Regions from separate parts of the Pseudomonas sp. 910_21 genome, predicted to be linked through region 4. Evidence: predicted binding sites of a transcription regulator. Region 4 holds the regulator's gene; each other region holds the start of a gene.

Region 1 (2,200 bases), on a different contig from region 4:
GTTTCTGCAACACCCCTTTCTTTTGCAACAAGGATTCCACATGACCGCTTTGCCATGGATGTATCTGGCACTCCTTTCTATTGGCTACGCACTGGCTCTGAGCTACGGGCAACTGGGACTGCTGGCCGCCCTCTCGATCTTCCTGCTGCTCTGCGCCGGATTCGCCGTACGCCAGCAACGCAGCCGCATCGGCCAATACCTGGGCCACGGCCTGTTCGTGGTGATCGCCCTGGCCCTGGCCATGCACTGGCTGCCAGGCTTTTACAACGGCCGGGCCATTGATCCGCAGCGTTTTACCGACGACGCCGTGCCCTTCTCCATGTACCTGAATCAGGACAAACCGCTGATCGGCTTCTGGCTGCTGCTGGTCTGCCCCTGGATCGTCGGTCGGCGCTCGCTGCGCCTGTCGCTCTACGCCACGGTGCTGGCCCTGGCGGTGTGCGCAGTCGCCGCATTGGGTGGCGCATTGCTGCTGGGAATCATCAGTTGGGCGCCGAAATGGCCGGATCAGGCCTGGTTGTGGGTATTGAACAATCTGCTGCTGGTGACCCTGGTGGAGGAAGCGCTGTTCCGTGGTTACATCCAGGGCGGCCTGGGCCGGAGGTTCAAGGCCCTTCCCTATGGCGAGAACCTGGCACTGCTGTGTGCGGCCCTGCTATTCGGCCTGGTACACCTGGGTGCTGGCTGGCAATGGACCCTACTGGCGGCCATCGCCGGGGTCGGCTACGGTCTGGCCTATCGCTTTGGTGGCCTGGGTGCGGCAATCGCCACTCACTTTGCTCTCAATCTGCTGCATTTCGGCTTGTTCACCTATCCGATGCTCGCCGGATAACCCAGCGAAAAGTTGTCAAAACCAGTACTTCAGGACAATTGACTATCAAGGAAGAAGGTCAATGATTAGCGCCTCGCCAAAGCCACCGGAACCTCGGTGGCGCATTTTGCAAGCGACAGCTTCTGCCAATGAGACCCAGCGCCGATTATTGAAAAATAATTTCAATAATCGGCTGAAGCGGCCGACAACCCATCAAAGCCTTGCGGATTGAAAAACCATGCGTAATAACCAGCCTGTCACTCAGCGCGAACGTACCTTCCCGGCTCAACAACGGTTGATTTCCACCACCGACGCCAAAGGCGTGATCACCTACTGCAACGATGCTTTTGTCGAGATCAGTGGGTTCTCCCGTGAAGAACTGGTTCGCGCGCCGCACAACCTGGTCCGTCACCCTGATGTACCCGCGGCAGTGTTCGCGCACATGTGGGGCACCTTGAAACAAGGCCTGCCATGGATGGGCATCGTCAAGAACCGCTGCAAGACCGGCGACCACTACTGGGTCAACGCCTATGTGACACCAGTGTTCGAAGGCAACCAGGTGGTGGGCTACGAATCGGTACGGGTCAAGCCCACTGCCGAACAGGTGCGCCGCGCCGAAGCCCTCTATCAGCGCATCAACCAGGGCAAGTCGGCCATTCCCAAGCGTGACAAGTGGTTGCCGATCCTTCAGGACTGGCTGCCGTTCATTCTGGTCAGCCAACTGAGCTTCATGATCGGCGCCTGGCTCAACTCCCACTGGGGCTTTGCCCTGGCCGCAGCCCTCTCGGTGCCGCTGGGCCTGTTGGGCCTGAGCTGGCAGCAACGAGGCCTCAAGCGCCTGCTGCGCCTGGCCGAACAAACCACTTCCGACCCGCTGATCGCCCAGATGTACACCGACAGCCGTGGCGCCCAGGCGCGCCTGGAAATGTCGATCTTGAGCCAGGAAGCCCGCCTGAAGACTTGCCTGACCCGCTTGCAGGACACTGCGGAGCACCTCAACGAACAGGCCCGACAGTCCGACACCCTGGCCCACAACAGCTCCAGCGGCCTGGAACGTCAGCGGGTCGAGACCGAGCAGGTGGCCACAGCGGTCAACCAGATGGCCGCCACCACCCAGGAAGTGGCCAGTCACGTACAACGCACCGCTGACGCTACCCAGGAGGCCAATCGTCTCACCGGTCGCGGCCGGGATATCGCCGGGGAAACCCGCGAAGCCATCCAGCGCCTGTCGGTGGTGGTGGGCGAAACCGGCCTGACCGTGACCCAACTGGCCAAGGACAGCGACGAGATCGGCGGCGTAGTGGATGTGATCAAGGGCATCGCCGACCAGACCAACCTGCTGGCCTTGAACGCCGCCATCGAAGCGGCGCGCGCTGGGGAAATGGGCCG
Region 2 (2,200 bases), on a different contig from region 4:
TGGGAGGATGCGGATTATTGCAAGACCCGCCTGGGCCTCGACGCGCCCCTGGGGCCCATCGATCGCGCGCGGCTCAATGTCAAAGGCAGCTCCCTGGCGGCGGGACACCCCTTTGCCGCCACCGGTGGACGGATTGTCGCCAACCTGGCCAAGTTGCTGAGTGTGGCGGGGCAGGGGCGCGGGCTGATTTCCATCTGTGCGGCCGGGGGCCAGGGCGTGACGGCGATCATCGAACGCTGAGGTTCGTGGCATTCGCCGGCAAGCCGGTTCCTACAGAGAAATACCTCAAACCCGTAGGAGCCCGGCTGGCCGGCGAAAGGGTCCTCAAGTCTTGAAGCGTCGTACCAGGCTGTCCAGCTCATTGGACAGCCCGGCCAGGCTCTGGGAGTCCAGGCGCGCCGCGTTGGCCAGTTCCGCCACCAATTGCGCATCGCCATGGATCTGGCTGATGTGCCGGTTGATGTCTTCCGCCACTTGATGCTGCTCCTCGGCGGCGGTGGCGATCTGGGTGTTCATGTCGCGGATCACGTCCACCGACTCGCGGATCTGTCCGAAGCTGTTGCGCGCCAGGCCGATGCGGTTCACTGACTGCTGGGACACTTCCAGGCTGGCGTGCATCTGCTGGGTCACGGCGCTGGTGCGCTTGGCCAGGTTGCCCAGCAGCCCGTCGATCTCGGCGGTGGAATCGGCGGTGCGCTTGGCCAGGGCGCGGACTTCGTCGGCCACCACGGCAAACCCACGACCCTGTTCACCGGCCCGGGCCGCCTCGATGGCGGCGTTGAGGGCCAGCAGGTTGGTCTGCTCGGCGATGGAGCGGATGGTGCCGAGAATCGACTGGATGTCGTTGCTGTCGCGTTCCAGTTGCTGCATCGATTGTGCCGACTGCTCGATCTCCTGGCTCAGGCGGTCGACGCTGTGTACCGCGTCGTCGATCTGCTGCTGGCCTTCCTGGGCCTGACGCTGGCCACTGTCCGCCGATTCGGCGGCCTGGCTGCAGGAGCGGGCCACTTCGTTGGCCGTGGCAACCATTTCGTGGAAGGCCGTGGACACCATGTCCACCGCTTCGCGCTGGCGTCCGGCGGCTTCGGCCATGTCGCTGGAAACCTGGGTCGAGGAATGGGAGGTGGCGAGAATCTTCTGTGCCGCCTGGCCGATGTGCTGGATCAGGCTGCGGATCGCCGCGAGGAACTGGTTGAACCAGTTGGCCAGTTGCGCGGTTTCATCGCTGCCACGGATATTCAGGTTGCGGGTCAGGTCGCCTTCGCCTTGGGCGATACCTTCCAGGCCACTGGCGACACTGCGGATCGGGCGCACGATGAGGCTGGCGAAGCTGGCTCCGAATACTGCGAACAGCACGGCCAGGACCCCGGCGATCACGGCGATGATCCAGGTCAGTTGGGTGGCCGAGCCCATGACTTCGCTCTGCTTGATCAGGCCGATGAAGGTCCAGCCCAGTTGTTCGGAAGGCCAGACGTTGGCCATGTAGTGCTCGCCACCCAGCTCAACCTGCACCAGGCCCTTGCCGGTCTTGGCCAGTTGCGCATAACCATCGCCGAGGCTGCCCAGGGCCTTGAAGTTATGTTCCGGTTGTTTGGGGTCCACCAGCACCGTGCCGTTGTTTTCCATCAGCATCAGGTAGCCGGACTCGCCCAGCTTGATCTGCTTGACGATTTCGGTGAGTTGCTTGAGCGACACGTCGACCGCGACCACCCCGCCTTGAGGGCCCAACTGGTTGGACAGGGAGCGTACGGTGCTGACCAGCACCGCATCGTCGCTGGCCCAGTAATAGGCGTCGGTGCGCAGGGTCTTGCCTGGGTTGGCCAGGGCGGTTTTGTACCAGGGGCGTACACGAGGGTCGTAGTTGGCGAGCTTCAGGTCGGCGGGCCAAGAGACGTAACCGCCGTTGCTCACGCCATAGGACACATAGGAATACGCGGGATGGCTGGCGGCCATGGCGGCGAACAGCTCGAAAATGCGTTTGTCCTGCTCGCCTTCCGGGACCTTCGCGGCATCGGCGCTCATCCAGGTCTTGAGGTCGCCGCCGGCCTGGGTCAGCAAAGGTTGGGCCGCCAGGTAGTCGATGTTCTGGCTGATGCCTTCGAAAAACAGTTGCATGGCGTTGGCCACTTGGCGGATCTCGCGACCGCTGCCGTCGACAAAGGTGTTTTCGGCATCGCTGCGCAGGTTGATCACCACCAGC
Region 3 (2,200 bases), on a different contig from region 4:
ATCCAGGCTGCGGGTCAGGTCGCTTTCGCCGCTGGCGATATTGGCCATGGCGTGTACGGTTTCGCGCAGTGGGCTGACGATGCTGCGCACTATCAGTACCACCAGCCCGGCCATCAGCAGGGCAATCACCAGGCCGATGGAAGAGGCCCGCACTACCTGGGCATAGAACTCCTGTTGCAGGTCATCGATGTAGACCCCGGAACCGATGATCCAGCCCCAGGGCTGGAACAGCTGGATATAGGAGGTCTTCTGCACCGGCTGCTCGGCCCCGGGCTTGGGCCAGCGGTAGTCCACCATGCCGGCGCCCTTGCTTTTGGCCAGGGCCACCATTTCGTTGAACACCTCGAAGCCGTCCGGGTCCTTGACTGCCGCCAGGTTTTGTCCGTCGAGCTTGGGGTTGGCCGGGTGCATGATCATCACCGGCGTCAGATCGTTGATCCAGAAGTAGTCGTTCTGGTTGTAGCGCAGCCCGCGAATCACCTGCAGTGCCTGCTTCTGCGCCTGTTCGCGGCTCAGGCTGCCGGCGGCTTCCAGGCCCTGGTAGTAGTTCAATACACCGGCGGCGGTCTGTACCACGTGTTGGGTTTTCTGCGCCTTGGCCTGGTACAGGTCACCATGAATCTGCTTGAGCATCATCACGCCCAGGGTCACCAGGGTCAGCACCGCCACGATCAGGATCAGCCACAAGCGCTGACTGATGGACATCTTGCGTAAGCTATTCATCATCCGGTCACTCCAGATTCTTGTTCTTGTCATAAAAGGCCGTGAGCATCCAAGCACGCCTGCCTTCGAGCGCCAACCCTACGGAAGTCCAATAACATCGCGGCGCATTTTGCGCCTGTCTGTTAGGATTTCGGCGCCTTCGCGCAAAACCTGAACCTTTCTGAAGTTTTCACAGAATTTTCATGGGTTTGTGTTGATCTTATGGGCGCCGAAATCTCGGCTACGCTCGTCGCAGTGAACGCTTTGAATACTTAAAAAAGAGGCATGCCTGGTGCATCGCCTTATGGGGGATTGATGGATCTTTGGACCGCCGCGCAGGCATTGATACTTGGGATTGTCGAAGGCCTGACCGAGTTTTTACCCATCAGCAGCACCGGGCACCAGATCATCGTCGCCGACTTGCTCGACTTCGGGGGCGAGCGGGCGATGGCTTTCAACATCATCATTCAGCTGGGGGCAATTCTCGCGGTTGTCTGGGAATTTCGCCGCAAGATCTTCGATGTGGTGCTGGGCTTGCCCACACAACCCAAGGCCCAGCGCTTCACCGTCAACTTGTTGATCGCCTTCCTGCCGGCGGTGGTGCTGGGGGTGATCTTCGCCGACCTGATCCACGCCTACCTGTTCAACCCCATCACCGTGGCCACGGCCCTGGTGGTCGGCGGCATCATCATGTTGTGGGCCGAGCGCCGGCAGCATCAGGTACACGCCGAAACGGTGGACGAAATCACTTGGAAGGACGCGCTCAAGGTAGGCTGTGCCCAGTGCCTGGCGATGATCCCGGGCACCTCGCGTTCCGGCTCGACCATCATTGGCGGGCTGCTGTTCGGCTTGTCGCGCAAGACCGCCACCGAGTTTTCGTTCTTCCTGGCCATGCCCACCATGGTGGGGGCCGCGGTCTACTCCGGCTACAAGTACCGCCACCTGTTCCAGCCGGATGATTTCCCGGTGTTCGCCATCGGCTTCGTCACCGCCTTCATCTTCGCCATGATCGCGGTCAAGGGCTTGCTGAAATTCATTGCCAGCCACAGTTATGCGGCGTTTGCCTGGTATCGCATCGCCTTCGGCCTGCTGATCCTGGCGACCTGGCAGTTCGGCTGGGTTGACTGGACGGCGGTCAAGCCGTGACGACGGGCCGTAGCGAACCGCGTGCCGGCAGCGGCGCGCGTGTCCACAACCTGAAGCTCAAGTTGCTGGTCTTTGTCCTGCTGTGTGCACTGCCGTTGTTCGGCTCGTTGTCTCTATGGTGGCGAGGGATCTCGATCATCCCCCTGGTCGCCTATGCCGCCGTCAGCCTGCTGACCTTCCTGCTGTACTGGCACGACAAGCGTCGGGCCAGGGCCGAGGGGCAGCGCACGCCGGAGAAGGTCCTGCACGCTCTGGAACTGGCCGGTGGCTGGCCCGGCGCCTTGCTGGCTCAGCAGCTGTTGCGGCACAAGACCCGCAAGGTGTCCTACCAGACGCTGTTCTGGCTGATCGT
Region 4 (2,200 bases):
CTCATGGATCAATTGCACCGCTTCGCCGAACCTGCCCTTTTCAAGGCTTTCGACCAGTTCCAGCGCATGTTTTTTCAGGGTCGACTCAAAGTCGCCCAGTGAAGATTCGTTATGCTCCATAGCTCCCCCGTGGCGGAATGGCTACGCGTCTCAACCGATGCGTTCGAAGATTTTTTCGATCTTCTCTTTCAACGCCTGAGCCGTGAATGGTTTGACGACATAGCCGTTTACGCCGGCCTGGGCAGCTTCGATGATCTGCTCGCGCTTGGCTTCAGCAGTAACCATCAATACCGGCAGGTGCTTGAGTTTTTCATCGGCACGCACGTGGCGCAGCAGGTCGATACCGGTCATGCCCGGCATGTTCCAGTCTGTTACCAGAAAGTCGATGCTCCCGCTGTTGAGTACCGGAATGGCAGTGGTGCCATCGTCGGCCTCGACCGTGTTGGTGAAACCCAGATCACGCAACAGGTTTTTTATGATCCGCCGCATCGTTGAAAAGTCATCAACGATGAGGATTTTCATGTTCTTGTCCAATTCGACCTCCAAGCAGTCTTAAACGCATCCAGCACCTGAACGCGCCATTCAATCAATTCGGCATAACACACAACGACTGCATGGAGCACATACCGCAAGACCGGTGCAGCGCTTGCTTCACCGGTCCTGATCGCAGTGTCCCCACACTGCCTGTCAGCGCGCTCGCCACTCCCCCAAACGCCCCCGCAAGCGGGCTGCGCACTGGCTGTGTAACTGGCTGACCCGCGACTCGCTGACCCCCAGGACCTCACCGATTTCCTTGAGGTTCAGCTCTTCGTCGTAGTACAGCGCCAACACCAGTCGCTCGCGCTCCGGCAAATTGGCAATCGCATCCGCCAACGCAGCCTGGAAGCGTTCATCCTCCAGGTCCCGTGACGGCTCGAGATGAGCACTGGCGCCATCCTCATGCAGCCCTTCATGTTCGCCGTCCTGCAACAGGTCGTCGAAACTGAACAGGCGGCTGCCCAAGGTGTCGTTCAAAATCCCGTAATAATCGTCGAGACTCAATTGAAGTTCGGCCGCAACTTCGTGATCTTTAGCGTCACGACCGGTTTTAGCTTCAATTGCGCGAATGGCATCACTGACCATGCGCGTATTACGGTGCACCGAACGCGGTGCCCAATCGCCTTTGCGAACCTCGTCGAGCATCGCCCCACGGATACGGATACCCGCATAGGTTTCGAAACTCGCCCCCTTGCTCGCGTCGTATTTGGTCGACACTTCGAGCAAACCGATCATCCCGGCCTGAATCAGGTCTTCCACCTGAACACTGGCCGGCAACCGCGCCAGCAGGTGATAGGCAATACGCTTGACCAGGGGCGCGTAGCGCTCGATCAGTTCGTATTGGCTGTCACGTGCCGACTTCTTGTAGAGGTTGTAGCCGCTGGCAGTCATAGCACCGGTCCCGCTGTTTGATGCACTAGCCGCTCGACAAAAAACTCCAGATGCCCGCGTGGGTTCGCTGGCAACGGCCAGGTATCGACTTTTTGCGCGATGGCCTTGAACGCCAATGCACACTTCGAACGAGGAAAGGCTTCATAGACCGCACGCTGCTTTTGCACGGCCTTGCGTACGCTTTCGTCGTAGGGAACTGCGCCGACGTATTGTAAGGCCACGTCCAGGAAGCGATCCGTGACCTTGGTCAATTTTGCAAACAGGTTGCGCCCTTCCTGAGGGCTCTGGGCCATGTTGGCCAAGACCCGGAAACGGTTCATGCCATAGTCGCGGTTGAGCAGTTTGATCAGCGCGTAGGCGTCGGTGATGGAGGTCGGTTCGTCACAGACCACCAGCAACACTTCCTGGGCCGCGCGGACGAAACTGACTACCGAGTCACCAATACCTGCAGCGGTGTCGATCACCAGTACATCGAGATTGTCGCCGATGTCGCTGAAGGCCTGGATCAGACCGGCGTGCTGGGCGGGGCTCAGGTGCACCATGCTTTGGGTACCCGAAGCGGCCGGAACGATGCGAATGCCGCCAGGCCCCTGGAGCAGCACGTCGCGCAGCTCACAGCGCCCTTCGATGACATCCGCCAGGGTGCGCTTGGGGGTCAGACCCAACAGGACATCGACGTTGGCCAGTCCCAGATCGGCGTCCAGCAGCAAGACTCGCCGGCCGAGCTCAGCCAGAGCCAGGGACAAGTTCACTGACACATTAGTCTTGCCGA

Evidence for each region. Region 4 encodes FliA, which starts transcription of late flagellar genes. Its sites were predicted from a motif close to CTAAAGTTTNNNNNNNNNNNGCCGNTAA; they were not measured.
Region 1: FW796_RS24575 (methyl-accepting chemotaxis protein) is a predicted target of FliA. The motif match lies at 993-1,020, and genes of this name have one in related genera.
Region 2: FW796_RS13895 (methyl-accepting chemotaxis protein) is a predicted target of FliA. The motif match lies at 1,082-1,109, and genes of this name have one in related genera.
Region 3: FW796_RS29310 (methyl-accepting chemotaxis protein) is a predicted target of FliA. The motif match lies at 851-878, and genes of this name have one in related genera.

Annotation. Positions count from the first base shown of each region.
Region 1 covers NZ_VXCY01000008.1:246,134-248,333, reverse strand. The annotation lists gene FW796_RS24580 (CPBP family intramembrane glutamic endopeptidase) at 41-832, shown strand; gene FW796_RS24575 (methyl-accepting chemotaxis protein) at 1,050-2,200, shown strand, end outside.
Region 2 covers NZ_VXCY01000004.1:29,132-31,331, reverse strand. The annotation lists gene FW796_RS13900 (acetyl-CoA C-acetyltransferase) at 1-240, shown strand, start outside; gene FW796_RS13895 (methyl-accepting chemotaxis protein) at 325-1,053, opposite strand; partial or broken gene FW796_RS13890 (cache domain-containing protein) at 1,183-2,115, opposite strand.
Region 3 covers NZ_VXCY01000011.1:220,170-222,369, forward strand. The annotation lists gene FW796_RS29310 (methyl-accepting chemotaxis protein) at 1-723, opposite strand, end outside; gene FW796_RS29315 (undecaprenyl-diphosphate phosphatase) at 1,018-1,848, shown strand; gene FW796_RS29320 (DUF1294 domain-containing protein) at 1,845-2,200, shown strand, end outside.
Region 4 covers NZ_VXCY01000001.1:45,033-47,232, forward strand. The annotation lists gene FW796_RS00225 (protein phosphatase CheZ) at 1-120, opposite strand, end outside; gene FW796_RS00230 (chemotaxis response regulator CheY) at 151-522, opposite strand; gene fliA (RNA polymerase sigma factor FliA) at 688-1,428, opposite strand; gene fleN (flagellar synthesis regulator FleN) at 1,425-2,200, opposite strand, start outside.